Regions from separate parts of the Enterobacter sp. WI-ESBL-E8 genome, predicted to be linked through region 4. Evidence: predicted binding sites of a transcription regulator. Region 4 holds the regulator's gene; each other region holds the start of a gene.
What was found. The regulator PurR, encoded in region 4, represses purine synthesis genes. The targets are predictions, from matches to a motif close to CANGCAAACGTTTGCNTG.
Positions count from the first base shown of each region.

Region 1: a site for PurR is predicted at 4,803-4,820, ahead of tusA (sulfurtransferase TusA). Genes of this name have one in related genera too.
Region 2: a site for PurR is predicted at 4,962-4,979, ahead of ACWHWP_RS05105 (nucleoside-specific channel-forming protein Tsx). Genes of this name have one in related genera too.
Region 3: a site for PurR is predicted at 2,444-2,461, ahead of purH (bifunctional phosphoribosylaminoimidazolecarboxamide formyltransferase/IMP cyclohydrolase). Genes of this name have one in related genera too.

Region 1 is NZ_JBRWXJ010000001.1:4,663,935-4,671,838, forward strand. It holds gene glgX (glycogen debranching protein GlgX) at 1-109, opposite strand, end outside; gene glgB (1,4-alpha-glucan branching enzyme) at 106-2,292, opposite strand; gene asd (aspartate-semialdehyde dehydrogenase) at 2,524-3,627, opposite strand; gene yhgN (NAAT family transporter YhgN) at 3,805-4,398, shown strand; gene tusA (sulfurtransferase TusA) at 4,501-4,743, opposite strand; gene ACWHWP_RS22295 (7-cyano-7-deazaguanine/7-aminomethyl-7-deazaguanine transporter) at 4,911-5,576, shown strand; gene ACWHWP_RS22300 (DcrB family lipoprotein) at 5,649-6,206, shown strand; gene ACWHWP_RS22305 (MFS transporter) at 6,211-7,428, opposite strand; gene ACWHWP_RS22310 (AI-2E family transporter) at 7,573-7,904, shown strand, end outside.
Region 2 is NZ_JBRWXJ010000001.1:1,075,883-1,083,786, reverse strand. It holds gene ACWHWP_RS05140 (aldo/keto reductase) at 1-448, shown strand, start outside; gene thiL (thiamine-phosphate kinase) at 550-1,521, opposite strand; gene nusB (transcription antitermination factor NusB) at 1,599-2,018, opposite strand; gene ribH (6,7-dimethyl-8-ribityllumazine synthase) at 2,040-2,510, opposite strand; gene ribD (bifunctional diaminohydroxyphosphoribosylaminopyrimidine deaminase/5-amino-6-(5-phosphoribosylamino)uracil reductase RibD) at 2,598-3,701, opposite strand; gene nrdR (transcriptional regulator NrdR) at 3,706-4,155, opposite strand; gene ACWHWP_RS05110 (DUF3251 domain-containing protein) at 4,308-4,847, shown strand; gene ACWHWP_RS05105 (nucleoside-specific channel-forming protein Tsx) at 5,118-6,002, shown strand; gene ACWHWP_RS05100 (helix-turn-helix transcriptional regulator) at 6,113-6,793, opposite strand; gene ACWHWP_RS05095 (VOC family protein) at 6,808-7,173, opposite strand; gene secF (protein translocase subunit SecF) at 7,316-7,904, opposite strand, start outside.
Region 3 is NZ_JBRWXJ010000001.1:298,693-306,596, reverse strand. It holds rRNA gene ACWHWP_RS01485 (23S ribosomal RNA) at 1-258, opposite strand, end outside; rRNA gene ACWHWP_RS01480 (16S ribosomal RNA) at 467-2,006, opposite strand; gene purH (bifunctional phosphoribosylaminoimidazolecarboxamide formyltransferase/IMP cyclohydrolase) at 2,569-4,158, shown strand; gene purD (phosphoribosylamine--glycine ligase) at 4,174-5,466, shown strand; gene ACWHWP_RS01465 (DUF1481 domain-containing protein) at 5,560-6,252, opposite strand; gene hupA (nucleoid-associated protein HU-alpha) at 6,264-6,536, opposite strand; gene ACWHWP_RS01455 (YjaG family protein) at 6,723-7,313, opposite strand; gene nfi (deoxyribonuclease V) at 7,355-7,904, opposite strand, start outside.
Region 4 is NZ_JBRWXJ010000001.1:2,033,480-2,041,383, forward strand. It holds gene cfa (cyclopropane fatty acyl phospholipid synthase) at 1-858, opposite strand, end outside; gene punC (purine nucleoside transporter PunC) at 1,157-2,356, opposite strand; gene punR (DNA-binding transcriptional activator PunR) at 2,472-3,383, shown strand; gene purR (HTH-type transcriptional repressor PurR) at 3,401-4,426, opposite strand; gene cydH (cytochrome bd-I oxidase subunit CydH) at 4,724-4,813, shown strand; gene ACWHWP_RS09745 (MFS transporter) at 4,977-6,143, shown strand; gene sodB (superoxide dismutase [Fe]) at 6,182-6,763, opposite strand; gene ACWHWP_RS09755 (C40 family peptidase) at 6,886-7,659, opposite strand.

The DNA.
Region 1 (7,904 bases), 2.6 Mb from region 4:
CGCACAGTTCCACCCGCTCCGCGTGAGCGGAAAAGAGGGTGAAGTTCACCCCCTTTCCGTCAAAGCTCGCCCCGAGCGGTTCGGGTTTACCTGCCGTGAGCTGCGTCATTCGCCCTCCCGCACCAGCCAGATAGTGCTAAGCGGCGGCAGCGTCAGGCTCAGGGAGTTGGGCCGCCCGTGGCTTTCGACGGCATCGCTCTGTACCAGCCCGCCGTTACCGGCATTGCTGCCGTGGTAATGCATGGAGTCGGTATTGAGGATTTCGCGCCATTTACCCGGCTGGTTAATGCCAAAGCGATAGTGCTGGCGCGGCACCGGCGTGAAGTTGCTGGCGACGATAATCTCGTTACCCGCTTTGTCACGGCGCACAAAGACAAACACCGAGCGCTCGTGGTCATCCACCACCAGCCACTCAAAGCCGTACGGATCGAAGTCCAGCTCGTGCAGCGCTTTGTGATGGCGATAGGTCAGGTTCAGGTCCCGGACCAGACGCTGCACCCCGTGGTGCCAGTTGTCGCCGCCCTCCAGCAGATGCCAGTCGAGGCTGGTATCGTGGTTCCACTCGCGTCCCTGGGCGAACTCGTTGCCCATAAACAGCAGTTTTTTGCCCGGGAAAGCAAACATCCAGCCGTAGTAGGCGCGCAGGTTGGCAAACTTCTGCCACGCGTCGCCCGGCATGCGGTCGAGAATGGATTTCTTGCCGTGCACCACTTCGTCGTGGGACAGCGGCAGCATGAAGTTTTCGGTGTAGTTGTAGAGCAGCCCGAACGTCAGCTTGTCGTGATGGTACTGGCGATAAACCGGATCGAGCTTCATGTAGTCGAGCGTGTCGTGCATCCAGCCGAGGTTCCACTTGTACCAGAAGCCCAGTCCCCCCATTGACGGCGGACGGGAGACGCCGGGGAAATCAGTGGACTCTTCCGCCATGGTGACGGCACCGTCGACCTGCTCACCGATAATGCGGTTGGTGCTGCGCAGAAACTCAATCGCTTCCAGGTTTTCACGGCCACCAAACTCGTTCGGGATCCACTCGCCCTCTTTGCGGCTGTAGTCGCGGTAGATCATCGACGCCACCGCATCCACGCGCAGGGCATCAATGCCGAAGCGCTCGATCCAGTACAGCGCGTTCCCGACCAGGTAGTTCGACACTTCACGGCGACCGTAGTTGTAGATCAGCGTATTCCAGTCCTGGTGATAGCCTTCGCGCGGGTCGCTGTGCTCGTACAGCTTGGTGCCGTCAAACTCTGCCAGCGCAAAATCATCCGACGGGAAGTGACCCGGCACCCAGTCGAGGATCACGTTCAGCCCGGCGGCGTGTGCGGCATCAATGAAGTAGCGGAAGTCATCGCGCGTGCCGAAGCGGCGCGTCGGCGCATACAGCCCGGTGGGCTGATAGCCCCAGCTGCCGTCGAACGGGTGTTCATTGACCGGCAGCAGCTCAAGGTGGGTAAAGCCCATCCATTTGGCGTATGGAACAAGCTGGTCGGCCAGCTCCCGGTAGCTCAGCCAGAAGTTGTTATCGGTGTGGCGACGCCATGAGCCGAGATGGACCTCATAAACGGAGATCGGGGCATCAAAGCGGTTGGCCTGCTTGCGTTCCTCCGTCTGGACGACTTTCTCCGGTAGGCCGCAGATCAGCGACGCGGTCTCCGGGCGCATCTGCGCTTCAAAGGCATAAGGGTCGGATTTAATGCGCAGCTTGCCGTTGGCGTCGATCATCTCGAACTTATAGAGCTGCCCGTTGTGCGCCCCGGGGATAAACAGCTCCCAGATGCCGGTTTCGCGGCGCAGGCGCATCGGGTGACGGCGCCCGTCCCAGTAGTTGAACTGTCCGACAACGGAGACGCGCTGGGCATTTGGCGCCCACACGGCAAACCGCGTGCCGGTGATACCGTCCATCGTGTCCGCATGGGCACCCAGCGTTTCATAAGGTCGCAGGTGGGTCCCTTCAGACAGCAGCCAGGCGTCCATCTCTTTTAAGAGCGGGCCAAAACTATAGGGGTCGTCAATCAGGTTTTGCTGGCCGTGCCAGATGACGGCGAGCTGGTAACGAAAGGGGTTTTTACGACGGGGCATTACCCCGGAGAAGAAGCCACGTGAATCGAGGCATTCCAGATTACCCACCTTGCGGCCGGTTTTGGGTTCAATGACCCACACTTCGGTGGCATCCGGTAACAATGCCCGAACTTCCAGACCAGCCTCAGTATGATGCATCCCAAGCACGGAAAAGGGGTCGGCAAAATGACCCGCAATAAGCGCATTAATCACGTCTCTATCCACACGATCGGACATGGTATTCATCCTGTTTTTTTATGTCGTCCTTTTTTAGCGCCTGGGACGACTTTAATGTGACCTGAACGGGCATCCTGTCAGCCCGTCCTAACCTCAGGTAAGAAATGACTCTTCCTTAAAGCATAGCCAACGCTCTACACGACTCCTGATAAAAATAAGACATATGCGTTTTACTCCATGTAGTACGCAAAAAAAGGGGGTGAAAATCACCCCCTCGTAGTTAACAAATTATTACGCTAGCTGGCGCAGCATGCGGCGCAGCGGTTCTGCCGCGCCCCATAAGAGCTGGTCACCCACGGTGAACGCGGAGAGATACTCCGGCCCCATGTTCAGCTTACGCAGACGGCCAACCGGCGTGGTCAGCGTGCCGGTAACGGCCGCAGGGGTCAGTTCGCGCATGGTGATATCGCGATCGTTTGGCACCACTTTCGCCCACGGGTTGTGCGCGGCCAGCAGCTCTTCCACGGTCGGAATAGACACATCTTTTTTCAGTTTAATGGTGAAGGCCTGGCTGTGGCAGCGCAGCGCGCCGATGCGCACGCACAGGCCGTCAACCGGAATGGTGTTCGCGGTCGCGAGAATTTTGTTGGTCTCGGCCTGGCCCTTCCACTCTTCGCGGGTCTGGCCGTTATCCAGCTGTTTGTCGATCCACGGGATCAGACCACCGGCCAGCGGTACGCCAAAGTTATCCACCGGCAGCTCGCCGCTGCGGGTCAGCTGAGTGACTTTACGCTCGATATCCAGAATCGCGGACGCCGGGTTTGCCAGCTCGGTCGCGACGCTCTGGTGCAGCTGGCCCATCTGGGTCAGCAGCTCGCGCATATGACGCGCGCCGCCGCCGGACGCCGCCTGGTAGGTCGCCACGGAGACCCACTCCACCAGGTCCTGCGCGAACAGGCCGCCCAGCGACATCAGCATCAGGCTGACGGTACAGTTGCCGCCGACAAAGGTTTTCACGCCGTTGTTCAGGCCGTCGGTAATGACGCCCTGGTTAACCGGGTCGAGAATGATGATGGCATCGTCTTTCATACGCAGCGAAGAGGCCGCGTCAATCCAGTAGCCCTGCCAGCCGCTTTCACGCAGCTTTGGATAGATTTCGTTGGTATAATCGCCGCCCTGGCAGGTGACAATAATGTCGAGTGCCTTCAGCGCTTCCAGATCGTACGCATCCTGCAACGTGCCTGTGGTACCACCAAAGGACGGAGCAGCCTGGCCGAGCTGGGAAGTGGAGAAGAAGACCGGGCGGATAGCGTCGAAATCGCGCTCTTCAACCATGCGTTGCATGAGTACAGAGCCGACCATACCGCGCCAGCCGATAAAACCAACGTTTTTCATAGCATTTTTTTCCTGCTGAGGGTGTGTGCTGTTTGTGCAAGCCAGTATTGAACTGGGATATGCTTCACATTACAAAATGCTGCCAAAGTCGCAAGCGAAATTAATCGATGATTGCCCGGCAATCAGAAATACAGCTAATCATCATAATAACCATAGAGAGTTTCAGGGATAATTTACATGAGTGAAATCATTTCCGCCGCGGTTTTATTGATCCTGATAATGGATCCGCTGGGCAACCTGCCAATCTTCATGTCGGTGCTGAAGCACACCGAGCCGAAGCGCCGCCGGGCGATCATGATCCGCGAGCTGCTTATCGCCCTGCTGGTGATGTTTATCTTCCTGTTTGCGGGGGAAAAAATCCTCGCGTTCCTGAACCTGCGTGCCGAAACCGTGTCGATTTCCGGCGGGATTATTCTGTTCCTGATTGCGATTAAGATGATTTTCCCGAGCGCGGAAGGCAGCAGCAGCGGCCTGCCCGCGGGTGAAGAGCCGTTTATTGTGCCGCTGGCGATTCCCCTCGTTGCCGGGCCGACCATTCTGGCCACGCTGATGCTACTGTCGCATCAGTATCCGAATCAGATGAGCCATCTGGTGATTGCCCTGCTGATTGCCTGGGGCGGGACATTTATTATCCTGCTGCAGTCGTCGCTGTTCCTGCGCCTGCTCGGGGAGAAAGGGGTAAACGCGCTGGAGCGTCTGATGGGGCTGATTCTGGTGATGATGGCGACGCAGATGTTCCTGGACGGGATCCGGGCATGGATGAAGGGCTAGGTAAAAGCAAAATGGCCACTACGTGGCCATTTTTAGTGTTTGCTCCCTCTCCCTGTGGGAGAGGGCCGGGGTGAGGGCATCAGGCCGCAGAGGACAGCCCATCTAACCCTTACGAATCAAATACCGGTACGGCAGCGCGTCGGTTTGCTGGGCCACCAGCTCATGCTCCATAAAGGTACAAAAACCGGGGATATCGCGCGTGGTGGCCGGGTCGTCAGCGACGATCAGCAGCGTTTCACCGGTCTGCATGTTGCGCACGGTTTTACGTACCATCATTACCGGTTCCGGGCAGCGAAGGCCCTGGGCATCAAGGGTGTGGTCTGGGCTGGAAAACAGGTCGGTCATGATCTTCTCGGTCAGGTAAAAACGGCTGTAGTTTACGCCCCGTTGCAGTCAATGCAAACCAGGTTAACGATTGCGTAAAAACTAACCATTGCAATGTCCTGCCAAAGCAGTATCATGCTGCGGTTTTTATTGGGTTCCCTCACCCCAACGTATAAAAAGGTCACAATATGACGCAGTTTTCTGAATCGCAGCGCGTAAAAGCGTTGTTCTGGCTTTCCCTTTTTCACCTGCTGGTGATTACCTCCAGTAACTATCTGGTGCAGCTCCCCATCTCCATTTTTGGTTTTCACACCACCTGGGGCGCGTTCAGTTTTCCGTTTATTTTCCTCGCCACGGATTTAACCGTACGTATTTTTGGCGCACCGCTGGCCCGCCGCATTATTTTTGCCGTCATGCTTCCGGCGCTGTTCATCTCGTACGTGGTGTCCTCCCTGTTTTATATGGGAAGCTGGCAGGGCTTCGAGGCGTTAACCCACTTCAACCTGTTTGTTGCCCGTATCGCCGCGGCGAGCTTTATGGCCTACGCGCTGGGGCAGATCCTCGACGTGCACGTGTTTAACCGCCTGCGTCAGAACCATCGCTGGTGGATGGCGCCCACTGCCTCGACGCTGTTCGGTAACGTGAGCGATACGCTGGCCTTCTTCTTCATCGCCTTCTGGCGCAGCCCGGACGCGTTTATGGCCGAACACTGGATGGAAATCGCGCTGGTTGACTACTGCTTCAAGGTGCTCATCAGCATTGTCTTCTTCCTGCCTATGTACGGCGTGCTGCTGAATATGCTGCTGAAAAGGCTGGCAGATAAATCTGAAATCACGGCATTGCAGGCTGGTTAAGGGTTCGCTTTATCAGTTGTGATAAGATGATCGAATGAGCCGTTATGGCCGTTTATCGAAAGGAAGAAGTCAATGCGCAATCTGGTTAAATATGTCGGGATTGGCCTGCTGGTTGTGGGTCTTGCAGCCTGTGATAACAGCGACACGAAAACGCCTGCTCAGGGCGCATCCGCAGAGAGCAATGCGACCGGTCAGCCGGTGAATCTGATGGATGGCAAACTCAGTTTCTCTCTGCCAGCCGATATGACTGACCAGAGCGGCAAGCTGGGCACCCAGGCAAACAATATGCACGTTTACTCCGACGCAACCGGGCAGAAAGCGGTCATTGTGATTGTGGGCGACGACACCAGCGAAGACCTGGCCGTACTGTCCAAACGTCTGGAAGATCAGCAGCGCGGCCGCGATCCACAGCTGCAGGTGGTTACCAATAAGTCCATCGAACTGAAAGGCCACACGCTGCAGCAGCTGGACAGCATCATCTCCGCTAAAGGCCAGACCGCCTACTCTTCCGTGGTGCTGGGCAAGGTTGATAACAAACTGCTGACCCTGCAGATCACCCTGCCAGCGGAAGATCAGCAGAAAGCGCAGACGGCTGCTGAAAACATCATTAATACCATCGTGATCCAGTAAGTCTTCACGATGATGACGTGGCCTCCGTTGCCTGCACCGGGGGCCATTTTTTTAGCCGCCACGTCAGCATCAGGGCGATAACCACCAGGCCCGCCGCGGCAAGATAGATAACCGGAACCCCTGCCCAGCTCATCACCAGCCCCGCCAGCGGGCCGGTAATCCCTAAAGACATATCCATAAAGACCGTATAGGTCGCCAGCGCCGCCCCCTGGTTCTGCTGCGGCACGGCTTTGACCGCCACCACGCCCAGCGCCGGGAAGACCAGTGAAAAACCCGCCCCCGCGAGGAAGACGCCCACTTTCGCGACCCACGGCACCACGGCGATGCCGGTCAACAGCAGCCCGACAATCTCGACCGCAAAACAGATCATCGCCACATTCAGCCCGCCCAGGCGGTTGATACCGTTAGGGAAAAGTAAACGCGCGCCCACAAAGGCGCAGCTGAACAGGGTTAGCGCAAAGGCTGCGCCGTCCCAGCCTTTGGCGTCGTAGAACAGGGTAATGAAGGTCGCAATGACACCGAAGCCGGTGGTCGCCAGCGCCAGCGCCATACCGTACGGCCAGACGCGCCCCAGCACCGCCCGAAACGGCAGCGGCTTGCCCTTGCTGGCCTTCACCTTCGGGCGCGGCAGCGCAAAGAGGATCGCCAGAAGCGCGACCGCCATAATGGTGATAGCCAGCCCGTACAGGCCGCCAAACGCATAGCAGACCACGCCGAGCGGCGCACCGAGCGCCATCGCGCCGTAGGTAACAATACCGTTCCAGGAGATCACCCGGCCAATGTGCGGCGCGCCGACTACCCCCACGCCCCACAGCGTTGACCCGGTTCCCGCTAGGCTTTGACCAATACCCAGGATAACGCGCCCCAGGCAGAGCAGCACCAGGCTGACCAGCGGCCAGTGGCTGGTTGTGGCAGCCAGCAGGTAGCTCAGGCCGCTGAGGAAACAGCCGCACAGCCCGACTACCACGATGCTTTTTGGACCGAACGCGTCCGCGTAGCGCCCGGCATGCGGGCGGCTCAGGAGCGTTGCGAAATACTGCAGGCTAATCACCAGCCCCGCCCAGAAGGCGCTAAAGCCCATGACGTCATGGACATAGCCCGGCAAGACCGCCAGCGGCAGGCCAATGGTCAGATAGCTGGCAAAGTTGAAAATAACGACGGAAACGATGCGCAGATTGAGGCGCAGTCCGCTCAGTGCCGGTTCAGCGGCAGGTTCGGGCATGGGGTTCTACCTGATTTTTTGCAACAGTGTTTCACTATTACCACGCCACAATAAGAAAATCAGCACCGACTTTCAGATTAACGGATCCAGACGAAGCGAAGCCCGGGCACTACACTTACCGGGTCATCACACTAAGGAACGCGCATGACTCCTAATCCGTCCGACAAAGCAGGACTCCACATCTTATTAAAACTCGCCTGTCTGGTGGTTATTCTTGCGGGTATCCATTCTGCCGCCGACATTATTGTTCAGCTCCTGCTGGCGCTCTTTTTTGCCATTGTGCTTAATCCCCTGGTCACCTGGTTTTTACGCCGGGGCATCAGCCGACCGGTGGCGATCACCATCGTAGTTATCGTCATGCTGATTGCCCTGACGGCGCTTTTCGGCGTGCTGGCGGCCTCGCTGAGCGAGTTCTCAACGATGCTGCCGCAGTACAACAAAGAGCTGACGCGGAAGATCGTGGCGCTGCAGGAGAT
Region 2 (7,904 bases), 960 kb from region 4:
GGCGCGCTTTGTCACCATGCAGGATCACTACAATCTGATCTATCGTGAAGAAGAACGAGAGATGTTGCCGCTGTGCCATCAGGAGGGCGTCGCGGTGATCCCGTGGAGCCCGCTGGCACGCGGCCGGCTGACCCGCCCGTGGGGAGAAACCACGGCCCGCCTGGTATCGGATGAAGTGGGAAAAAACCTGTACGAAGGAACAGAGGCCAGCGATGCGCTAATCGCCGAACGCTTAGCCGGGATCGCCGACGATACCGGAGCAACCCGCGCCCAGGTGGCGCTGGCGTGGCTGCTGGGTAAGCGCGGCGTTGCGGCACCGATTATCGGCACATCCCGGGAAGAGCAGCTGGATGAGCTGCTGAGTGCAGTGGATTTATCCCTGACACCGGAGCAGGTTGCCGAGCTGGAGACGCCGTATCAGCAGCATCCGGTGGTGGGGTTTAAGTAAATACTTGCCGGGTGGCGGCTTCGCCTTACCCGGCCTACGCTCTCACCCTATTTGTAGGCCGGGTAAGCGCAGCGCCACCCGGCAATACAGAACACACAAACTTACGCGAAGTGATCGTACCCTTTCCAGTCCAGCGTCACAGGCGTACCGTCTTTCACAAACTTCAGCCCTTCGCCTTCCGGCATGATCTGACCGATGCAGGTAAATTTCGCGCCGAGATGCGCTAACGCGACATCCAGCGTCCCACGGTTCAGCTCCGGCACGGTGAAGCACAGCTCATAATCTTCGCCACCGGAGAGCGCCCAGCGCAGGGCCTGCTCAGGCTCCACATGGCGAAGCAGTTGCTCTGACAGCGGGAACAGGTCCAGGTCAACGCGCGCGCCGACGCCGCTGGCCTTCAGAATATGGCCGAGGTCTAAGATGAGACCGTCAGAGAGATCGATAGCCGAGCTTGCCCGCTCGCGCAGCGCCTGGCCGTGCAGAATACGCGGCGTCGGGCGCAGATGGCGTTTAACCAGATATGCCGCATCGTCAGCGTCTTTCACGGTTAAGCGATCCTGCAGAATAGCCAGCCCTGCCGCGCTGTCACCAGGCGTACCGGTCACGTAAATCCAGTCGCCGGGTTTTGCGCCTGAGCGCTTCAGCGCGCGACCGAGCGGGACATAGCCGTGGATCGCCAGCGTCATCGACAGCGGCCCGGCAGTGGTATCGCCGCCAATCAGCTGCATATCGTAGTAGTTGAGCTGCTCAAACAGCGCATCGCTGAAGGCTTCAAGCCAGGCTTCATCTACCTCAGGCAGCGTCAGAGCCAGCGTCAGCCACGCGGGATCGGCACCCATTGCCGCCAGATCGCTAACGTTAACCGCCAGCGCTTTATACGCCAGATCGGCAGGATCGATATCCGGTAAAAAATGACGTCCGCACACTAAGGTGTCGGTGCTGATTGCCAGCGTCTGTTTTTCGGGAATATTGAGAAGTGCACAGTCATCGCCAATGCCGGTTTCAACATCAAGACGAGAGGTTCTGACACGGTCGAAATAACGGGCAATCAGGGAGAATTCGCCGCATGCCATACGTTATGCCTCAGCAAATAAAAGAAAAAACCGGAGCCGCACTGCCCGTCAGGCAACGCAGGACTCCGGTTTGCGGATCACTTTTTGTGGGGACGGATCGCAGGTGCTGCTTTATCAAGTACGCCGTTTACAAACTTATGGCTGTCTTCAGCGCCGAAGGTTTTCGCCAGTTCGATCGCTTCGTTGATGGCCACTTTATACGGCACATCATCACGTTTGGACAGCTCAAACAGCGCGATACGCAACACTGCTTTTTCTACCTGACCCAGCTCTTCGAGCAGACGGGACAGGTATGGCTTCATCAGGCCATCGAGATACGCGCTATTAGTCGCCACTCCCGACAGCAGTTCACGGAAGTACAGAACGTCAACATCTTTCACGTCCTGTTCTGACAGGAACTGGTACTCAACATCAGCGATGTCGTTCTGGGACAACTGCCAGGAGTAAAGTGCCTGGACGGCACATTCACGGGCGCGGCGACGAGCAGCAGGTTTCACGGAATTCCCCTTACAAAAAAATCAGGCCTTGATGGCTTTCAATACATTAATCATTTCAAGCGCGGTCAGTGCAGCTTCTGCACCTTTGTTACCGGCTTTGGTGCCAGCACGTTCGATGGCTTGTTCAATACTTTCGGTGGTCAGCACGCCGAACGCGACAGGAATTTCAGCGTCCTGCGCAACGTGTGCCAGACCGTTGCTTGCACCGCCCGCAACGTATTCGAAGTGCGCAGTGCCGCCACGAATAACGGTACCCAGTGCAATCACCGCGTCATATTTACCGGTTTTCGCCAGCGCGCCCGCCGCCAGTGGCAGTTCGTAAGCGCCTGGAACCCAAACAACGGTAATGTTGTCATCTTTAACCTGGCCGATACGTTTCAGGGCGTCAATGGCACCTTCCAGCAGGCTGTCGTTGATGAAGTTGTTGAAACGCGCAATGGTGATGGCGACGCGAGCGTCCGGGGTAGCTACAGCAGCTTCAATAATGTTCATACTCTTCCTTTACGGGTTCATTTGGCCCCGCAGGGGGGCGGATTTTATCATAATACTTTGCGCACTGCTTCCCTATTTCGGGAGCAATTACGCTGTCGTTAAGTGGAGGCAGACATCCGGACCCACCGGACGAATCTCGCTAAATTTGAGTTGTGGTGCATCGGCCAGTTTTTCAAGGCCGGGCAGCACAAACAGGCCGCGCGCGTCGTGACCTAACAGTTTAGGCGCAACGTAAACAATCAGTTCATCCACCAGCCCGGCCTGTAAGAGCGCACCGGCCAGCATCGGGCCCGCTTCGACCCAAATGCTGTTCACCTGTTGCTTGCCGAGCAGCATCATCAGGACCACGAGATCCAGATGGCCGTTATGCTCTGGCACCATGATGCTGCGCACGCCTTCCGGCCATTCGCGCGTATCTTCCCTGGTGCGGGCAATCCAGGTTTCACCCGGCTGCTGGACAATACGGTGCTCCGGCGTCACGCGGTTCTGGCTATCAATAATAATACGCAGCGGCTGACGCAGGTTCTCCTGCGGATAGAGCGCCTGGGTATCGGCATTCAGCTCATCCCAGCGCACGGTCATGGCCGGATCGTCAGCGAGCACGGTTTCACTGCTGGTGAGGATAGCATGGCTTTGCGCACGCAGACGTTGCACATCGCGCCTTGCCTGCGGCGAGGTTACCCACTGGCTCTCGCCGCTTGCCATCGCCGTACGTCCATCCAGCGAGGCGCCCAGCTTGAGCTGGATATACGGGAACCCCGTGCGCATACGCTTCAGGAAGCCTTTATTGATTGCTTCCGCGTCCTGCATCATCAGACCATGGCTGACCTCAATGCCTTCCTGCTGCAGGCGATACAGACCGCGTCCGGCCACCTGCGGATTCGGGTCCTGCATCGAGGCGACCACGCGTGAAACACCGGCGGCAATCAGCGCTTCGCAGCACGGCGGCGTACGCCCGTGATGGCTGCAGGGCTCCAGCGTAACGTAGGCCGTGGCACCGCGCGCCTTCTCGCCAGCCATGCGCAGCGCATGAACCTCAGCATGCGGCTCGCCTGCACGATAGTGAAACCCCTCCCCCACAATCTCGCCGTCTTTGACGATCACGCACCCGACGTTTGGGTTGGGATGGGTAGTAAAACGACCGCGCTGCGCCAGCTTCATGGCGCGCGCCATGTACATCTCATCGTGCATGAGCTTAATCCTGTAAGCGGGCGATCTCTTCGCCGAACTCTTTGATATCTTCGAAACTGCGGTAGACAGAGGCGAAGCGGATATAGGCGACCTTATCAAGTTTTTTCAGCTGTTCCATCACCAGGTTGCCGATCATCTTGCTGGGCACTTCACGCTCGCCCAAACCGCGCAGGTAAGATTTTATGTGGTTTAACGCCATTTCGACGTCATCCGCGCTGACGGGCCGTTTTTCGAGGGCCTTTAGCATCCCGCTGCGCAGTTTCTCTTCGTTGAACGGCTCGCGCACGTCGTTACTTTTTACCACGCGCGGCATTACCAGCTCTGCAACCTCAAAGGTCGTGAAACGCTCGTTGCACACCAGACACTGCCGACGACGGCGTACGGATGACCCCTCGCCCACAAGACGAGAGTCGATGACTTTGGTATCCACAGCGGAGCAGAATGGGCAATGCATACGGTATCCCTGTTATCCGGTTAACTGATTTTCATTTTACCCTGATCTGGCCTGACAACAAAGGAAGAGCTTTTTGAGATAAAGGATCTATGTCTGACACAATGATGCTGGCTATCATTAGAGCGATCCGTTATTTCAAGGAAATAAACGCAATGACAAGACGTTACCTGAAAATTTTGCTGGTGGGGAGCCTCTTCACCCTTAGCGCCTGTGCACAGCAAACCGAAGTCCGTCAGATGAAACAGAGCGTGAATACGCTCAATACGGCGTTGGACAAACTGAACAAAGAAACGGTGAAGATCACCCAGCAAAACGCGCTGAACGCCAAATCCAGCAGCGGAGTTTATCTGCTGCCGGGCGCGAATACGCCTGCGCGCCTGAACAGCCAGGTCGGCACGCTGAAAATGTCGCTGGTGAACGTGGCGGCGAATGCTGATGGTACGCGCGCAACATTACGCATCCAGGGCGAATCCAGCGATCCGCTTCCAGCCTTCAGCGGTACCGTGGAGTGGGGACAAATCCAGGGCACCACGGAGAATTACCAGGAGGTGAACGTGAAGAATCAGCTGTTCACCGCCCCGGCCAGCGTTTTAGCGCCCAGCGATGTGGAAATACCGCTTCAGCTAAGCGGCCTTACGCCGGAACAGTTAGGCTTTATCCGCATTCACGACATTCAACCCGCCGCGCAGTAATTCCATCCTCTTAAGCGGAGTGAAATGTCACTCCGCTAACATTTACATTTCGTATGGATTGGCAACATAAATGATTGCCGCTACAATCCCGGCCGTTTAAAGTACGCAAACGTGAACGCAATCGATTACGCGTGTGAGAGATATGTGAAACAACACATATTTTTGTGAGCAGGGATTCCTATAATAGGCACCGCAGAAACACGAAATATTTAGAAACGCAATTCGCGCATTTTTCACTCCCGGAAGGGAATTTCAATCAGTGGCATGATTATGAAAAAAACATTACTCACAGCTGGCGCCGTGCTGGCACTGTCCTCCTCTTTCACTGTTAACGCAGCGGAAAACGACAAACCACAATACCTCTCCGACTGGTGGCACCAGAGCGTTAACGTGGTTGGCAGCTACCACACCCGCTTCGGACCTCAGATCCGTAACGATACCTACCTGGAATATGAAGCGTTCGCCAAGAAAGACTGGTTTGATTTCTATGGCTATATGGATGCACCGGTCTTCTTCGGTGGTAACACCGACGCGAAAGGTATCTGGAACCACGGTTCCCCACTGTTCATGGAAATTGAACCACGCTTCTCTATTGATAAGCTGACCGGTACCAGCCTGGCGTTTGGTCCGTTCAAAGAGTGGTACTTCGCGAACAACTACATCTACGACATGGGCCGCAACAAATCCGGTCGCCAGAGCACCTGGTACATGGGTCTGGGTACTGACATCGATACCGGTCTGCCAATGAGCCTGTCTCTGAACGTGTACGCTAAGTACCAGTGGCAGAACTACGGTGCCGCGAACGAAAACGAGTGGGATGGCTACCGTTTCAAAGTGAAATACTTTGTGCCAATTACCCAGCTGTGGGGCGGCAACCTGAGCTACATCGGCTTCACCAACTTTGACTGGGGTTCAGATCTGGGCGACAACGACTTCCGCGACCTGAACGGTAAGAAAGCGCGCACCAACGACTCCATCGCCTCCAGCCACATCCTGGCGCTGAACTACGATCACTGGCACTACTCTGTTGTTGCGCGTTACTGGCACAACGGTGGCCAGTGGAACGATGACGCGAGCCTGAACTTCGGCAACGGCGATTTCAGCGTCCGTTCTACCGGCTGGGGTGGTTACCTGGTTGTGGGTTATAACTTCTAACCTGACGGTTAGTGCCGGGTGGCGGCTACGCCTTACCCGGCCTACAAAACCTGTAGGCCCGTGCAAGCGCAGCGCCGCCGGGCAAAAAAGCCAGCTCAAGAGCTGGCTTTTTACTGCCTCACCTTGCGCAAAAAATCCGCCAATGACCTGTCCGCACTCTCGCTAAACCGCCTCTCCGTCGTCACAATATTGAGGCATCTGTCGAGCCGGAAACAGCGATAGTCATCGCGCCGTTCGCACCACGCCGCCAGCAGCCAGCGCTCACCCCAGAAGAACAGCCCCAGCGGCTGAACCTCACGCTTAGAGAGCTGTCCGGCTTCATCGCGGTAATGCAGCGCCAGCACGCGCTGGGCGGAAATCGCCTGATGAATCATGTCAAAATGGCTGCGGGAGTGGCTTTGTATGCAAAAGTCCGGGGCGTAGATACGCGCCTGCTCCGCCTTTCGCCGACTCTCCTCCGGCAGGATAGCCAGCACCTTTTCCTGAGCCGACTCCAGCTCGCGCGACAGCGACTCACCTCCCCAGGTTTTGAGCAGGCGAATCGCGACGATCAGCGCCTCTGACTCCCTGTTTGTCAGCATCAGCGGCGGCAGGTCAAAACCCGACATCAGCCGGTATCCGCTTCCCGCCTCACCTTCCACCGGCACGCCGGAAAGTGACAGGTCGCGGATATCGCGGTAGACCGTGCGCTCGGACACGCCAAGCCGGTCCGCCAGGTGCGCTGCCGTTGTCAGACGCCTGCCCCGCAGGATCTGCACAATCTGGAACAAACGGTCAGCGCGTCGGGTCATATCTAAATTAGCTCTCAGGCAGGTTGATGGAGGCCGACGCGATTACCTTCGCTGTCGGTGAACAAAGCAATGGTGCCAATGCCTCGCGGCAATTCCAGCGGACCAAAGACGCATGCACCGCCCGCAGAGGCAATGCGATCGAGCGTGGCCGCCAGATTGTCAGTATGCAGATAAATAATAGCGCCCTGCTGCGACGGCGTAACGCCGTCAAATTTCGCCAGCGCGCCGCCGGTTGCCGGGTCTTCGTGCGGGAAAATCGCCAGCTCTGCAACATCCATTTGCTCGCGCTTCAGCGTAACCTGCATTACCGGTTCATAAAATTTGATGGCGCGATCCATATCGGCGACCGGAATTTCAAACCAGTTAATCACACTTTTCATACTTCCTCCTGCCTGTTGTTTGGGTTCGAAAAGAGTCTACGACAGGGCTCCTGACAGCATACTGTCAGGAGTGTTTGTCAGGAGCAGATAAAAAAAATCCCGGCCAACAGACCGGGATTTCGATAACACCTAAGACAATGTCTTACGGCAGAATGGACGGCTGATCCGCCCCTTCTTTCTCGACTTTCTGCTGGAGCAGGTGCTCGCGCTTCATGCCGAGTTTCAGTGCCAGAGCGGACGCGACGTAGATAGACGACGCCGTACCGATGGTGACACCAATCAGCATGGTCAGCGAGAAGCCTTCCAGCACCGGGCCACCGAAGAGATACAGCATCAGGATAACCATCAAGGTCGTTCCGGATGTGATCAAGGTACGGTGCAGCGTCTGGGTCAATGACACGTTAAAGATTTCGTACGGCGTACCGCGACGGATCTTACGGAAGTTTTCACGAATACGGTCAGATACCACGATACTGTCGTTCAGTGAGTAACCGATAACGGACATCAGGGATGCCACAATCGTCAGGTCAATCTCAATGTGGAACAGCGACAGTACGCCCATGGTGATCACCACGTCGTGCGCAAGAGCGATAACTACACCTGCCGCCAGGCGCCACTCGAAGCGGAAGCCAACGTAGATCAGGATGGAGATCAGCGCCACCATCAGCGCCATCGCACCGGTTTGCGCCAGATCCGCGCCCACGCTCGGGCCGACGAACTCAATACGCTTC
Region 3 (7,904 bases), 1.7 Mb from region 4:
CCGTTCGCTCGCCGCTACTGGGGGAATCTCGGTTGATTTCTTTTCCTCGGGGTACTTAGATGTTTCAGTTCCCCCGGTTCGCCTCGTTAACCTATGTATTCAGTTAACGATAGTGTGACGAATCACACTGGGTTTCCCCATTCGGACATCGCCGGGTCAAAGGTTCATATCACCTCGCCGGCGCTTTTCGCAGATTAGCACGTCCTTCATCGCCTCTGACTGCCAGGGCATCCACCGTGTACGCTTAGTCGCTTAACCTCACAACCCGAAGATGTTTCTTTCGATTCATCATCAAATTGCGAAAATTTGAGAGACTCGAACACACATAACATGTGTGTCGTTTCAATTTTCAGCTTGATCCAGATTTTTAAAGAGCAAAACTTCTTAATGCACTCAAAAGTACATTCAGAAGTTCATCATTCATCAGACAATCTGTGTGAGCACTACAAAGGCAGGTTCTTTAAGGTAAGGAGGTGATCCAACCGCAGGTTCCCCTACGGTTACCTTGTTACGACTTCACCCCAGTCATGAATCACAAAGTGGTAAGCGCCCTCCCGAAGGTTAAGCTACCTACTTCTTTTGCAACCCACTCCCATGGTGTGACGGGCGGTGTGTACAAGGCCCGGGAACGTATTCACCGTAGCATTCTGATCTACGATTACTAGCGATTCCGACTTCATGGAGTCGAGTTGCAGACTCCAATCCGGACTACGACGCACTTTATGAGGTCCGCTTGCTCTCGCGAGGTCGCTTCTCTTTGTATGCGCCATTGTAGCACGTGTGTAGCCCTACTCGTAAGGGCCATGATGACTTGACGTCATCCCCACCTTCCTCCAGTTTATCACTGGCAGTCTCCTTTGAGTTCCCGGCCGGACCGCTGGCAACAAAGGATAAGGGTTGCGCTCGTTGCGGGACTTAACCCAACATTTCACAACACGAGCTGACGACAGCCATGCAGCACCTGTCTCAGAGTTCCCGAAGGCACCAATCCATCTCTGGAAAGTTCTCTGGATGTCAAGAGTAGGTAAGGTTCTTCGCGTTGCATCGAATTAAACCACATGCTCCACCGCTTGTGCGGGCCCCCGTCAATTCATTTGAGTTTTAACCTTGCGGCCGTACTCCCCAGGCGGTCGACTTAACGCGTTAGCTCCGGAAGCCACGCCTCAAGGGCACAACCTCCAAGTCGACATCGTTTACGGCGTGGACTACCAGGGTATCTAATCCTGTTTGCTCCCCACGCTTTCGCACCTGAGCGTCAGTCTTTGTCCAGGGGGCCGCCTTCGCCACCGGTATTCCTCCAGATCTCTACGCATTTCACCGCTACACCTGGAATTCTACCCCCCTCTACAAGACTCTAGCCTGCCAGTTTCGAATGCAGTTCCCAGGTTGAGCCCGGGGATTTCACATCCGACTTGACAGACCGCCTGCGTGCGCTTTACGCCCAGTAATTCCGATTAACGCTTGCACCCTCCGTATTACCGCGGCTGCTGGCACGGAGTTAGCCGGTGCTTCTTCTGCGGGTAACGTCAATCGACAAGGTTATTAACCTTATCGCCTTCCTCCCCGCTGAAAGTACTTTACAACCCGAAGGCCTTCTTCATACACGCGGCATGGCTGCATCAGGCTTGCGCCCATTGTGCAATATTCCCCACTGCTGCCTCCCGTAGGAGTCTGGACCGTGTCTCAGTTCCAGTGTGGCTGGTCATCCTCTCAGACCAGCTAGGGATCGTCGCCTAGGTGAGCCGTTACCCCACCTACTAGCTAATCCCATCTGGGCACATCTGATGGCAAGAGGCCCGAAGGTCCCCCTCTTTGGTCTTGCGACGTTATGCGGTATTAGCTACCGTTTCCAGTAGTTATCCCCCTCCATCAGGCAGTTTCCCAGACATTACTCACCCGTCCGCCGCTCGTCACCCAGGAGCAAGCTCCCTGTGTTACCGCTCGACTTGCATGTGTTAGGCCTGCCGCCAGCGTTCAATCTGAGCCATGATCAAACTCTTCAATTTAAGTTTGATGCTCGTGAATTAAACTTCGTAATGAATTACGTATGTTCACTCAGAGACTTGGTATTCATTTATTGTCCGAAGACATTAAGAATCCATGTCACTTTGAGTGCCCACACAGATTGTCTGATAAATTGTTAAAGAGCAGTTGCAACGCGGCTTTCGCTCACCGTTGCGAGGTGGCGTATATTACGCTTTCCTCTTTCAGAGTCAACCCGTTATTTCAGGATTTTTTCTCTTCAACCGAACCGCTTGTTGTGTGAAGTGATTCACATCCGCCGTGTCGATGGAGGCGCATTATAGGGAGTTCTCAGCAGGCCGCAACCGCTAAATGACAGAAAAATGACTGACTGCTGCATTCCACAGCAAAACCCCGCCTTATACCTTTTTACACACAGACTTATCCACAATGATACGAAAAAGTGAAAATGTGCGAGCGTTGCGCAAACGTTTTCGTTAAAATGCTCGCGCTTCACAAGGATGCCTCGTCAGGTGTGTTAGATGAGTTTTTCGCAGGAAAATTCATCTAACGCTCTCTGTAATCGTGAAATCCAGGGGATTTACCATGCAACAACGTCGTCCAGTCCGCCGCGCTCTGCTCAGTGTTTCTGATAAAGCCGGTATCGTCGAATTCGCTCAGGCACTTTCTGCACGCGGTGTGGAGCTGCTTTCTACAGGCGGTACCGCTCGCCTGTTAGCAGATAAAGGTCTGCCGGTAACCGAAGTGTCCGATTACACCGGTTTCCCGGAAATGATGGATGGACGCGTCAAAACCCTGCATCCAAAAGTCCACGGCGGTATTCTTGGCCGTCGCGGTCAGGACGATGCCATCATGGAACAGCATGACATCGCGCCAATCGACATGGTGGTCGTTAACCTCTACCCGTTCGCCCAGACCGTTGCCCGCGAAGGATGCTCTCTTGAAGATGCCGTAGAGAATATTGATATCGGCGGCCCGACCATGGTGCGCTCCGCGGCCAAGAACCATAAAGATGTGGTCATTGTCGTAAAGAGCAGCGATTACGAAACCATTATTAATGAGATGGATGCCAACGAAGGGTCACTGAGCCTGGAAACGCGTTTCGACCTCGCCATCAAAGCCTTCGAACACACCGCCGCGTACGACAGCATGATCGCCAACTACTTCGGCAGCCTGGTACCTGCTTACCACGGTGAAAGCAAAGATCCTTCTGGCCGCTTCCCGCGCACCCTGAACCTGAACTTCATTAAGAAGCAGGATATGCGCTACGGCGAGAACAGCCACCAGCAGGCTGCCTTCTATATAGAAGAAGAGGTAAAAGAAGCCTCTGTTGCGACTGCCCAGCAGGTTCAGGGCAAAGCGCTCTCCTATAACAACATTGCCGACACCGACGCCGCGCTGGAATGCGTGAAAGAGTTCAGCGAGCCAGCCTGCGTTATCGTTAAGCACGCCAACCCATGCGGCGTCGCGGTAAGCACCTCTATTCTGGATGCCTACGATCGCGCCTACAAAACCGACCCGACCTCCGCATTCGGCGGCATTATCGCCTTCAACCGCGAGCTGGATGCTGAAACCGCACAGGCCATCATCTCCCGTCAGTTCGTTGAAGTGATCATCGCGCCTTCCGCATCCGAAGAAGCGCTGAAAATTACCGCAGCAAAACAGAACGTACGCGTACTGGTTTGCGGCCAGTGGGCAGAACGCGTGCCGGGCCTGGACTTCAAGCGCGTGAACGGCGGTCTGCTGGTTCAGGATCGCGATCTGGGTATGGTGACAGAAGCCGACCTGCGCGTGGTGACCAAGCGTCAGCCGAGCGAGCAGGAACTGCGTGACGCGCTGTTCTGCTGGAAGGTCGCGAAGTTCGTCAAATCCAATGCCATCGTCTACGCGAAAGAGAACATGACCATCGGGATAGGTGCTGGCCAGATGAGCCGCGTCTACTCTGCGAAAATCGCGGGTATTAAAGCAGGCGACGAAGGACTGGAAGTAAAAGGCTCCGCCATGGCTTCTGACGCCTTCTTCCCGTTCCGGGACGGTATCGACGCGGCTGCTGCTGTCGGCATCACCTGCGTGATCCAGCCTGGCGGCTCAATCCGCGACGACGAAGTGATTGCCGCCGCCGACGAGCACGGGATTGCGATGATCTTCACCGACATGCGTCACTTCCGCCATTAATTCCCGGAGCAGAAAATGAAAGTATTAGTGATTGGTAACGGCGGACGCGAACACGCTCTGGCGTGGAAAGCGGCTCAGTCTCCGCTGGTAAAAACGGTCTTCGTGGCACCGGGCAACGCCGGTACCGCACTGGAACCCGCGCTGCAGAACGTGGCCATCGGCGTGACCGACATTCCGGCGCTGTTGAGCTTTGCCCAAAGCGAGAAAATCGACCTGACCATCGTCGGCCCGGAAGCACCGCTGGTGATTGGCGTGGTTGATGCGTTCCGCGCGGCGGGCCTGAAAATCTTCGGCCCAACGGAAGGCGCTGCGCAGCTGGAAGGCTCCAAAGCTTTCACCAAAGATTTCCTCGCACGTCACAATATCCCGACGGCGGAATACCAGAACTTCACAGAGGTGGAACCCGCTCTGGCTTACCTGCGTGAAAAAGGTGCACCGATTGTCATTAAGGCCGACGGCCTGGCTGCCGGTAAAGGCGTGATCGTGGCGATGACCCTCGAAGAAGCCGAAGCCGCAGTTAAGGATATGCTGGCGGGTAACGCTTTTGGCGATGCGGGCCACCGCATCGTGATCGAAGAGTTCCTCGACGGCGAAGAAGCGAGCTTTATCGTGATGGTCGACGGCGAGCACGTTCTGCCGATGGCCACCAGCCAGGACCATAAGCGCGTGGGCAATGGTGATTCCGGCCCGAATACCGGCGGGATGGGTGCCTACTCTCCTGCTCCGGTCGTGACTGACGAAGTACATCAGCGCACGATGGATCGCATTATCTGGCCAACCGTGAAAGGCATGGCGGCGGAAGGCAACACCTACACCGGTTTCCTTTACGCAGGTCTGATGATCGACAAGCAGGGCAACCCGAAGGTTATTGAATTTAACTGCCGCTTTGGCGATCCGGAAACGCAGCCCATCATGCTGCGCATGAAATCCGATCTGGTGGATCTGTGTCTGGCGGCCTGCGAAGGCAAGCTCGACGAGAAAACCTCAGAGTGGGACGAGCGCGCGTCCCTGGGCGTGGTGATTGCTGCGGGTGGCTACCCTGGCAACTACAACACCGGGGATGAGATCCACGGCTTACCGCTGGAAGAGATTGAAGGCGCGAAGGTATTCCACGCCGGAACGAAGCTGGCTGATGATGACCGCGTACTGACCAACGGCGGACGCGTGCTGTGTGCGACCGCGCTGGGCCATACCGTTGCAGAAGCGCAGAAGCGTGCCTATACGCTGATGGCGGATATCCACTGGAACGGTAGCTTTAGCCGTCAGGATATCGGCTATCGCGCGATTGCGCGTGAGCAGGGCGAGTAATTTCACACCCTCACCCTAACCCTCTCCCACAGGGAGAGGGGATCGTTCGTAGGCCGGATAAGCGTTAGCGCCATCCGGCTTAATCCTCAGAACTCAGAAACTCTTCTCTGTCGGCTGCCAGTTACAGAAGTCTTCGTTCGCCACCAGCAGCAGCTGAGAGCCTTCCGGCGCCTCCAGCCACGCCACACTCACTTCCATTGATGAATGACGCTGACGGCGTTGAATGTGCTCGATTGCCCAGGATTCGAGCTCAGGCTTGACCGTCTGCCCTTCACAGGTCGTGACCGTCCCATCGTCATGCCAGCGCCCCTGTCGCAGCACGACGCGTCCCTGACGCAGCGCATCGCTGGTCTGGCGGATTTGTTCGGCACGATAGCGGTAGAGGGCGATTTGATCGCTGGAAAGCTGCTGTTTTTGACCGCTGACTTCACGCTGCATAAAGCTCAGCTCGCCGTGGTCGTCAAAACGCACTTTCACATGTTCGGGGGTCTTGCTGTAGACGTTCAGTTCAATCAGCGTCAGGTCATCGCCCTGCCAGCGATATTCCGCGGTCGACGTATTCCCGTTATGCCACGGGCTGAAGGCTGAAAGCAGATGAACTTCATCACCTGAATCTTTGCGCCAGATCCTGACCGCGCCCTGGTTGTCCGCGTAACCGCTGGCGGTAAACGGCGGCAGAGAGGTATCGTGGCTACAGGCTGACAGCAACAGCATGCCTGCCAGCGCGAGCGTTCCACGCCAGAAAGACAAAAGGGGCGTTGCCGCCCCTTCGCTAAAACTGTTCACTGCCACGCGTCTTACTTAACAGCGTCTTTCAGTGCTTTACCAGAAACAAATGCCGGCACGTTAGCTGCGGCGATTTTGATTTCTTTACCGGTCTGCGGGTTGCGGCCAGTGCGCTCAGCGCGGTGGTTCACTTTGAAGGTACCGAAACCAACCAGTTGTACAGCATCACCTTCTTTCAGAGACTCAGTAATAGCAGCCAGGGTAGATTCCAGAGCAGCTTTAGCCTGCACTTTAGACAGATCAGCCTTGTCCGCAATTACATCAATCAGTTGAGTCTTGTTCATAAGTTATCCTTTCAATGTGTTTATCGCTTGCTAAGCATCGAGTGCGACGAAAATGCCAAAAAAGCACTCTCCTGCATACACGCACCGATAGCCACTTTTTTTCGCCCCCCAAATGTAGACCAGACAAGGGTCGAAAGGGAAGAGTCGAGGAGCGACAAAACGGGCGTTATCTCAAGATTTATTGTCTCATTGGTTAAAAATTATACCAATATTGCTCTCGCCGGCCTCACGTAAGTCCGCGCGCAGCCCTTTTATCAGCTCAATATCGCGTTCTTCACACTCTGCCAGCAGGCGGAAAATTTCCCACTGAATATCCCATTCTTGCTCAACGGCCGGGTTTGCACGGAGCTCTTCGTCGGTCATTTCGCGTCCTTCCTGGGTCATTTCCAGCATCGCCACGGTAGTGATAGATGCCTTACTGACTTCGATAGCATGCTCCAGCGTTTCGCCGCTCAGACGGGAGTGAAGCAGCTCGCTTAACGCTACGCAGGCATCAATCGCCGGGTAGACGCCATAGAGGTCAAAATCATCCGCAGCCGGAATCGCCTCTTCCAGCTTTTCCAGCTGAGAGTCGAAATTCACCTTCGCGTCTTTCACCGTCAGCGTTTCCCAGATCAGGTCCAGAATTCGGCGATAAAGATGCCCATCGCCAAAGCCCGTTTCCTTGCAGAACGCGGCATAGTTGGGATACATGCGCTCGCACAGGCAAGCCATAAAGGTGACGTGCTGCCAGCTTTCCAGCTTTTCAAGGCGCAGGTGAATCGGGTTTTGTAGCATGATGATCTCTCGAATCGAAAATTAGGCGCAGTTTACCTGAATCATCTCTGAATTTCCTGCCAACGAACAAAAGCCGGACGCGATGAAGCCACGGCGTCTGCCCAGCGCGTCGGCTCCGGCAAGCGGTAGCCCCTCATACAACGCTGCACCCACGCCAGGGCGCTGTCCATGCTTACCCGATGCCCGGTAGCGATAAACAGCGGGTTACAGCGGGCTTTGCTGCGCCAGACCCACGCCAGCTGCTCGCCTTTATGAATGAGGGGCGCCAGCGCGCCCGGCTCCGCGGAAAGGGGTTCAAACGCGCCACACAGGCGTTTCTTGGCGACGCCAATGGTCGGCACATCCACCAGCAGCCCAAAGTGGCTGGCAACGCCTAAACGGCGCGGGTGTGAGATACCATGTCCATCGACAAACAGCAGGTCAGGTTTTTGCGAGAGCTGCTCCCACGCTGCCAGCAGCGCGGGGTATTCGCGGAAGGAGAGAAAGCCGGGGATATAGGGCATGGTGGTGGCGATACGCGCCACCTTGTATTCCACCAGCTCAAGCGAAGGGTATTTCAGGACCACCATCGCCGCTCGCGTTACTTCGCCC
Region 4 (7,904 bases):
AAAGATGTATTTGTTGATCCACGGGTCAACGTTATTGTCGGTCCGCTTAGAGCCGATAGTGTGCAGCAGGAAGATGCCGTCCGGCTTTAAATTACGGTCCACCACCTCAAAGTAGGTGTTGTAGTTTTTCGGCCCAACGTGCTCGAACATACCCACGGAAACGATACGATCGAACTGTTCGTTCAGGTCACGGTAATCCTGCAGCCGGATATCCACATCGAGACCCTGGCAGCGTTCCCGCGCCATTTTTTGCTGTTCCGCTGAAATCGTGACGCCGACCACGCTGACGCCATAGTGCTTCGCCATAAAGTACGCCAGCCCGCCCCAGCCGCAGCCAATATCCAGCACGCGCATTCCGGGCTGTAGCTGCAGTTTCTCGCTAATCAGACGCAGCTTAGCCTGCTGAGCCTCTTCAAGCGTCGACGCGTCTTTCCAGTAGGCGCAGGAGTACTGCATGAAAGGGTCAAGCATGCGGTTGAACAGGTCGTTGCCAAGATCGTAGTGTTCTTTGCCGACGATCCACGCGCGTTTTTTACTTTGCAGATTAAACAGTCGGGCAGAGGCGACACGAAGGGTGTCTTTCAGGTTGCGGGGGAGTTGATTTTCCAGACCGGCACGCAAAACGCTGGCGAAAAAGATATCCAGCCGTTCGCACTCCCACCAGCCGTCCATATAGCTTTCTCCCAGTCCTAACGATCCCTCACGCAACACGCGTTTAAAAAAGTCGGGATGTTTGACCTGGGGATCGGATGGCGAAGATCCGTTGATAGTGATGCCTGCACGACCCAACAGTTCACTGACGATCCGGGACCAGTTATCATCCGGAACGCTGACTTCTTCTATACACGATGAACTCATAGCTTCTCCATCACCCTACTGTGATCAGAACCTTAAAACAGCGTAGACGCTTTTTTGGTTTGTGAGAAATCTCACGGTAAATACCGCGAGGCTAGTATCCGACGTAGAACAGAGGAAGGGAGATAACCCTTGCCGAAAATGCCTTCCATGGTAAAACGGGAGCACTCCGGCTCCCGTTAACGCTTAATATTTATCGTATTTAATCGAACCAAATTTAGTATAGGCCTCAAAATTTGGTGATTCAATAGAAAATTCTTAGCAACCTAATCACTGAAAATTAACATGATTTCTGGCGCAATTACGCATGTGACGTTTCAACCTGAGCGCGGTTATCCTGCTCACGCTGCGCGGAGGCCTGCATGCGATAGCCTATAACCGCCAGCGCAACGGTCACCAGCATCACGCTGGTGGTGGTCAGAAGCGGCGTAGCAATCAGCGCGGAGACCACCAGGCTTGCCAGGAAGCACAAACCCAGCTGCAGGGTGTTCTGCAGCGCGGCGGCGCGTCCTGTCGCCTGCGGGAACGGACGGAGCGCCTGCGCTACGACGATAGGGTAAATCGCCCCGTTCGCGACGGCCATCACGCAGAATGGAATCAAAATTTCAGCCAGACCGGCGCCCGGAATAAAGCCAACGGCCCAGGTCCCGATAACGCTCAGGGCATACAGCACCAGCAGCCATGGCAGCATCTGCTGACCTTCCCACTTTTGCAGCGCTGCGCGACAGCCGTATCCGCCCACCAGGAACGCGATGGTCTGCGGAACGTAGCTCAGCCCGATGGCTGCCGGGCTGTATCCCATATCGTGCAGAATAAACGGCGAGCCGGTGAGCCACGCGAAGAAGCTCGCCGAGCAGGCGGCATAGATCAGGACATTGCCGCGATACGCTTTGGTGCCGAGCAGGGAAGTGAAGGTGATTGGCTTCGCGTCAGCATGCGCCTCTTTTTTATGCGCGGGCTTGAGGGCAAACGCCGGCAGCATTAGTACCAGCGTGATGGCAAACAGCGTGGCAAAAATGGCCTGCCAGTCAAAATGCGCGAGGATCCAGCTGCCCAGCAGCGGAGCAAGGGCTGGCGAGAGTCCCACGAGCGGCATAATGGTGGCGAAAATACGGTTTGTGCGGTTAGCCGGGTAGTAGTCGGTAACCAGCGCCTGCCAGGTGACGGCAGCGGCACAGACGCCCACGGCCTGAATAAAGCGCAGCACCAGCAGCCAGGTGGCGTCGCGTACCCATAGCATCCCCAGACAGCCAACGGCAAAAATGGCCAGACCCAGCAGCAATACCGGTTTACGACCAAAGCGATCCGAGAGCGGTCCCCAGAGCAGCTGTGCGAAAGCAAAACCGGCGAGGAACAAACTCAGGCTGGCGCTGATGGCCGCGGCAGGCGTCTGCAGATCTTCCTGCATAGCGGCGAAAGCCGGCAGGTACATATCGGTGGCCAAAAAGCCCAGCACGCTTAAGCCGCCGAGCCAGACTAAAAAACCTTTCCTGGGTTGCATTATTTTATTCTCCTTAAGGAGGCAGGTGTACGTTGGCGCTGAGTGTAGGGAGTGCAAAGCCGCTTGTGAAACGCTAATATTTGGCGGGTGCATTCAAAAATTTTGCAGGCAGAAAATGTGGTCAGATTATTCTCTTGAAGTGGTCGATGCTGTCGCGCGTAACGGCAGCTTTAGCGGTGCGGCGCAGGAGCTGCACCGCGTCCCTTCGGCTATCAGCTACACCGTGCGTCAGCTCGAAGAGTGGCTGGCGGTGCCGCTGTTTGAGCGGCGCCATCGCGACGTGGAATTAACGCCCGCAGGCGCGTGGTTTTTGAAGGAAGGGCGTTCTGTTATCAAAAAAATGCAGATCACCCGCGAACAGTGTCAGCAGATCGCCAACGGCTGGCGGGGACATCTATCCATCGCGGTGGATAACATCGTTAAGCCGGAACGCACCCGGCAAATGATCGTCGATTTCTATCGGCATTTTTCTGACGTGGAGCTGCGGGTCTCGCAGGAGGTGTTCAACGGCGTCTGGGATGCGCTGGCGGACGGCAGGGCAGAGATGGCGATTGGGGCCACGCAGGCGATCCCGGTCGGGGGACGTTACGCCTTTCGCGATATGGGCATGCTGAGCTGGAAGTGCGTGGTGGCACGCGATCATCCGCTGGCGGCAATGGAAGGGCCGTTGAGCGACGATACGCTACGCAACTGGCCTTCACTGGTGCTGGAGGATACCTCCCGTTCATTACCCAAGCGTATCACCTGGCTTCTGGATAACCAGCGGCGGGTGGTGGCCCCTGACTGGGAATCGTCGGCGACGTGCCTCAGCGCCGGGCTGTGCGTCGCGATGGTGCCCGTGCACTTTGCGCGCCCAAAAATCGATACCGGAGAATGGGTTGAACTGACGCTGGAGAATCCCTTCCCGGATGCGGCCTGCTGCCTCACCTGGCAGCAAAATGACGTCTCACCCGCCATGGACTGGCTTCTGGATTATCTGGGAGACAGCGAAACGCTCAACCGAGAGTGGTTACGGGAGCCAGCGTAGCTGGCCCCGTAGAGCGATTAACGACGGTAGTCGCGGAACGGACCATCCGCAACGGAACGGCGTTCGATAAGGCGCGGGTGAACTTCAATGGACTGCGACTCTTCGCGCTTGTTGACGATCCTGTCCATCAGCATATTGAAGGCCGTTTCGCCCAGCGAATCTTTCGGCTGGTGAATGGTGGTCAACGCTGGCGTAAAGTAGCGCGCGTTACGCACGTTATCATACCCGATCACGGAAATATCCTGCGGTACGCGCAGGCCCAGCTCATCGGCGGCGCAGAGCGCGCCCATCGCCATGATGTCGCCCCCGCAGAACACGGCGGTCGGACGATGCTGCTGGGAGACGATCTGCTGCATAGCGCGGTAGCCCGACTCCGGCTCAAAGTCGCCCTGCACGATCCAGTTTTCCGGCACGTTGATCAGCGCTTCTTCCATTGCTTTCATGAAGCCGGCCAGACGGCCCGCGCCGGTGTTGCGCTCCAGCGGACCCGGGATCACGCCAATCTCGCGGTGACCGCGTTCGATCAGGTAACGACCGGCCATATAGCCGCCTTCAAAGGCGTTATCGATAACGGAATCGGTGAAGTCCGCGCGCGCTTCGCCCCAGTCCATCACCACCATCGGAATATGGCGATACTCTTCGAGCATGGACAGCACGGACTCCGGATACTCGGAACACATCACCAGCAGGCCATCAACGCGCTTTTGCGCCATCATCGACAGGTAGGCGCGCTGTTTTTCAATGCTGTTCCACGCGTTGCCCAGAATCAGGGTATAGCCTTTCTGGAAGCAGTTTTTCTCAACCGCTTCAATGATCTCGGCAAAATAGGCCGCTTCACTGCTGGTGGCCAGCAATCCAATAGATTTGGTGTGATTAACCTTGAGGCTTCGCGCAACCGCACTTGGCGAATAGTGCAGCTCTTTGATCGCGGCCCAGACGGCATTGCGCGTCTCTTCCGCCACGAAGCGGGTTTTGTTAATAACATGTGATACGGTTGTAGTGGAAACGTTTGCGCGTTTTGCTACGTCTTTAATTGTTGCCATTAAATGTCACTCCAGACCATATCCTAAGCTCCTGAAAAACCTGAAGGTAAACGTTTGCCTTCTCTCACCCTTATTTCGCAATGTTAAGTTGCGGCACGCCGGGAAAACGACACGGGACGTCAGGAGGGGGTCAATGGCCGGTACGCTAATAAATTTAGCGTGGAATTTTGTCCTATCTTGATGAAAAGGGGAAGAGGTAAAGTGTTTATCAGTTTAAATCCAGGAAGATTTTTGACGTAAACTGTGCAAAAATGAGCAGGCTCACTTTTCGTGGGGGGATTAAAAGGAGAAAAATTGATGAGTTCCGATCTGAAGTTTTCGCTGTTCACCACCGTTATTGTGCTGGCTCTGATTGTCGCTGCCGGTCTGACGGCTGCGCTGCACTGATTTACGCGGAGGGAGAGCGTTCTCCCTCCCGATCGCCCCAATTGTTACTTCTCATGCAAAAATCTTTTGCCATTTTGTTAACTTCTCATTTTTTGTGATTGATGTCATGCTTTCGGCTTCTTTGTTCTGTGTCACCACATGACACGGCATCCGGAGTTGACGCATGAAAATCAATTTTCCCCTGCTGGCCCTGGCGATTGGCGCTTTTGGGATTGGCACCACTGAATTCTCCCCGATGGGGTTACTGCCTGTTATTGCCCGGGGCGTGGACGTCTCGATCCCTGCTGCAGGCATGTTAATCAGCGCCTACGCAATCGGCGTGATGGTAGGCGCGCCGCTGATGACGCTTCTCCTTTCGCACCGCGCGCGCCGCAATGCGCTGATTTTCCTGATGGCGATTTTCACCCTGGGCAACGTGCTTTCCGCCATTGCGCCGGACTACACCACGCTGATGCTGTCACGCATTCTGACCAGCCTTAACCACGGCGCGTTCTTTGGGCTGGGGTCGGTCGTGGCGGCAAGCGTGGTGCCAAAACACAAGCAGGCGAGCGCCGTGGCAACCATGTTTATGGGCCTGACGATTGCCAACATTGGCGGGGTGCCTGCGGCGACCTGGCTGGGTGAAGCGATCGGCTGGCGTATGTCCTTCCTGGCGACCGCCGGGCTAGGCGTGATTGCCATGGTGGCGCTGTTCTTCTCCTTGCCAAAAGGCAGCGCGGGGGAACGTCCTGACGTGCGCAGAGAGCTTTCGGTGCTGATGCGCCCGCAGGTGCTCTCCGCGCTGCTTACCACCGTCCTGGGGGCAGGGGCGATGTTCACCCTTTACACCTACATTTCGCCGGTGTTGCATGACATCACCCACGCGACGCCTCTCTTTGTTACCGCAATGCTGGTGCTGATTGGCGTGGGCTTCTCGATTGGCAACTATCTGGGTGGGAAATTTGCCGACCGTTCCGTGAGCGGGACGCTGAAGGGCTTCTTAACCCTGCTGATTGTCATCATGATCGCCATTCCGTGGCTGGCGCGTAATGAGTATGGGGCCGCCATTGCGATGGTCGTCTGGGGTGCCGCAACCTTTGCCGTGGTTCCACCGCTGCAGATGCGCGTGATGCGTGTCGCGCATGAAGCGCCGGGTCTCTCATCTTCGGTCAATATTGGTGCCTTCAACCTGGGCAATGCACTCGGTGCGGCGGCCGGTGGGGCCGTGATTTCAGGGGGGCTGGGGTACAGCTTTGTGCCGGTGATGGGGGCAATCATTGCCGCCCTCGGCCTGCTGCTGGTGATGATGTCGGGTCGTAAACAGCCGGAAGCAGCCTGCGCTGCTGAATAAACCAAAAACGCAGAAGGGCGAGCCCTTCTGCGTGTCTCTTACGCGGCGAAGTTCTTCGCCACAAAGTCCCAGTTAACCAGCGCCCAGAAGTGCTCCAGGTAGTTAGGACGCGCGTTACGGTAATCAATGTAGTAAGCGTGTTCCCAAACGTCTACGGTCATCAGCGGCTTAGCGCTGGTGGTCAGCGGGGTGCCCGCGTTAGACGTTGAAACGATAGCCAGTTTGCCATCAGCTTCTTTGACCAGCCACGTCCAGCCAGAGCCGAAGTTCTTGATCGCGGCATCGGTGAACTTCGCTTTGAAATCCGCGAAGCTGCCAAATGCGGCGTTGATGGCGGCAGCCAGTTCACCGGCAGGCTCACCACCGGCATTCGGTGCCAGGCAGTGCCAGTAGAAGGTGTGATTCCACACTTGAGCGGCGTTGTTAAATACGCCACCCTCTGAGCTGCGGACGATCTCTTCCAGCGTTTTGCCTTCGAAATCGGTGCCCTTGATCAGGTTGTTCAGGTTGGTGACGTACGTCTGGTGATGCTTGCCGTAATGATATTCCAGGGTTTCCGCAGAAATGTGCGGTGCCAGGGCGTCTTTTGCATACGGTAGTGCAGGTAATTCGAACGACATTGCTTCTCTCCTTATTGTATTTTGCGTTGCCAATAACCACACAGACAACAGGGACAGGATAGCAAATTGAAAGGGTATGCAAAAGAGGAACTTACCCTGCCACGGGCGTGGCAGGGCAGGGGTTAGCGAATGGTTTTCGGCGTCATCACGCGACGCGCGCCGACGTAGTGACGTACCCAGTAGTCTTCACTGAGAGAGGTGATCTGAATATCCTGGCCGCTACGCGGTGACTGGATGAATTTTCCGTTGCCGACATAAACGCCAACGTGGTCAGCCGTGCCGCGGCCCTGAGTGCGGAAGAACACCAGATCGCCGTTTTCCAGCTCTCCACGGTCAACCGGGGAAGCATCGCGCAGGTGGTACATCTCATTGGCGGTGCGAGGAATGCGGAACTTGACCAGATCTTTATAGGCGTAATAGACGAGGCCGCTGCAGTCAAAACCGGTACGTGGCGAACTGCCACCCCAGTGATAAGGTTTTCCAATCTGCCCCATCAGCTTGTTCATCGCGGTTTTCTGCGCTTTCTGTACGCGCACTTTATGCACTTCCGCTATTTTCGAGACCTTTGTGCACTTCGCCTTGTGGCCTTTGCGCGTGATGCATTTTTCAGTAACGAGGTTGGCGGCGGTTTGCGAAGCTTTGCTTTTGGCGGTGTGGGCAGTGCGGGAAGATTTTGTTTTCGTCTTGCTGGAAGCGGTCTTTTTAGTCTGTGTGGCTGTTTTTTTCTTGTCGTTCTTAGCGGTGATTTTTTTCTTACGTTCTGTGGTTTTCACCAGATGGTTTTTTTGTACGGCAGAATGCCGCGCCTGCTGAGAGGCGTTTGCCACTGGCGTGAAAGTGAGTGATGTAAACAGTAAAGCACAGAGCGTGATCGAGATTTTATTTATCCGCGCCACTGGGCAGTCCCCTGATAAATGCAGGTCATCAATAATACCCGCGTGTGATTTACAAAGCCCGTCGATTCTAATCCATAAAAACCCAGAAAGTTAATAGCATTTTTCAATCTACAATCGTGTTTCGTTAGCAAGTGCAAAAAAATTCATCGTTCTGTCGCACATTTGCCCATTCCCTAAGCAAAACCCTGACTGCCGCAGGGTTAAACACCATTTGCAATGCAACTTTTCGTGACTCGGGGTAGAAT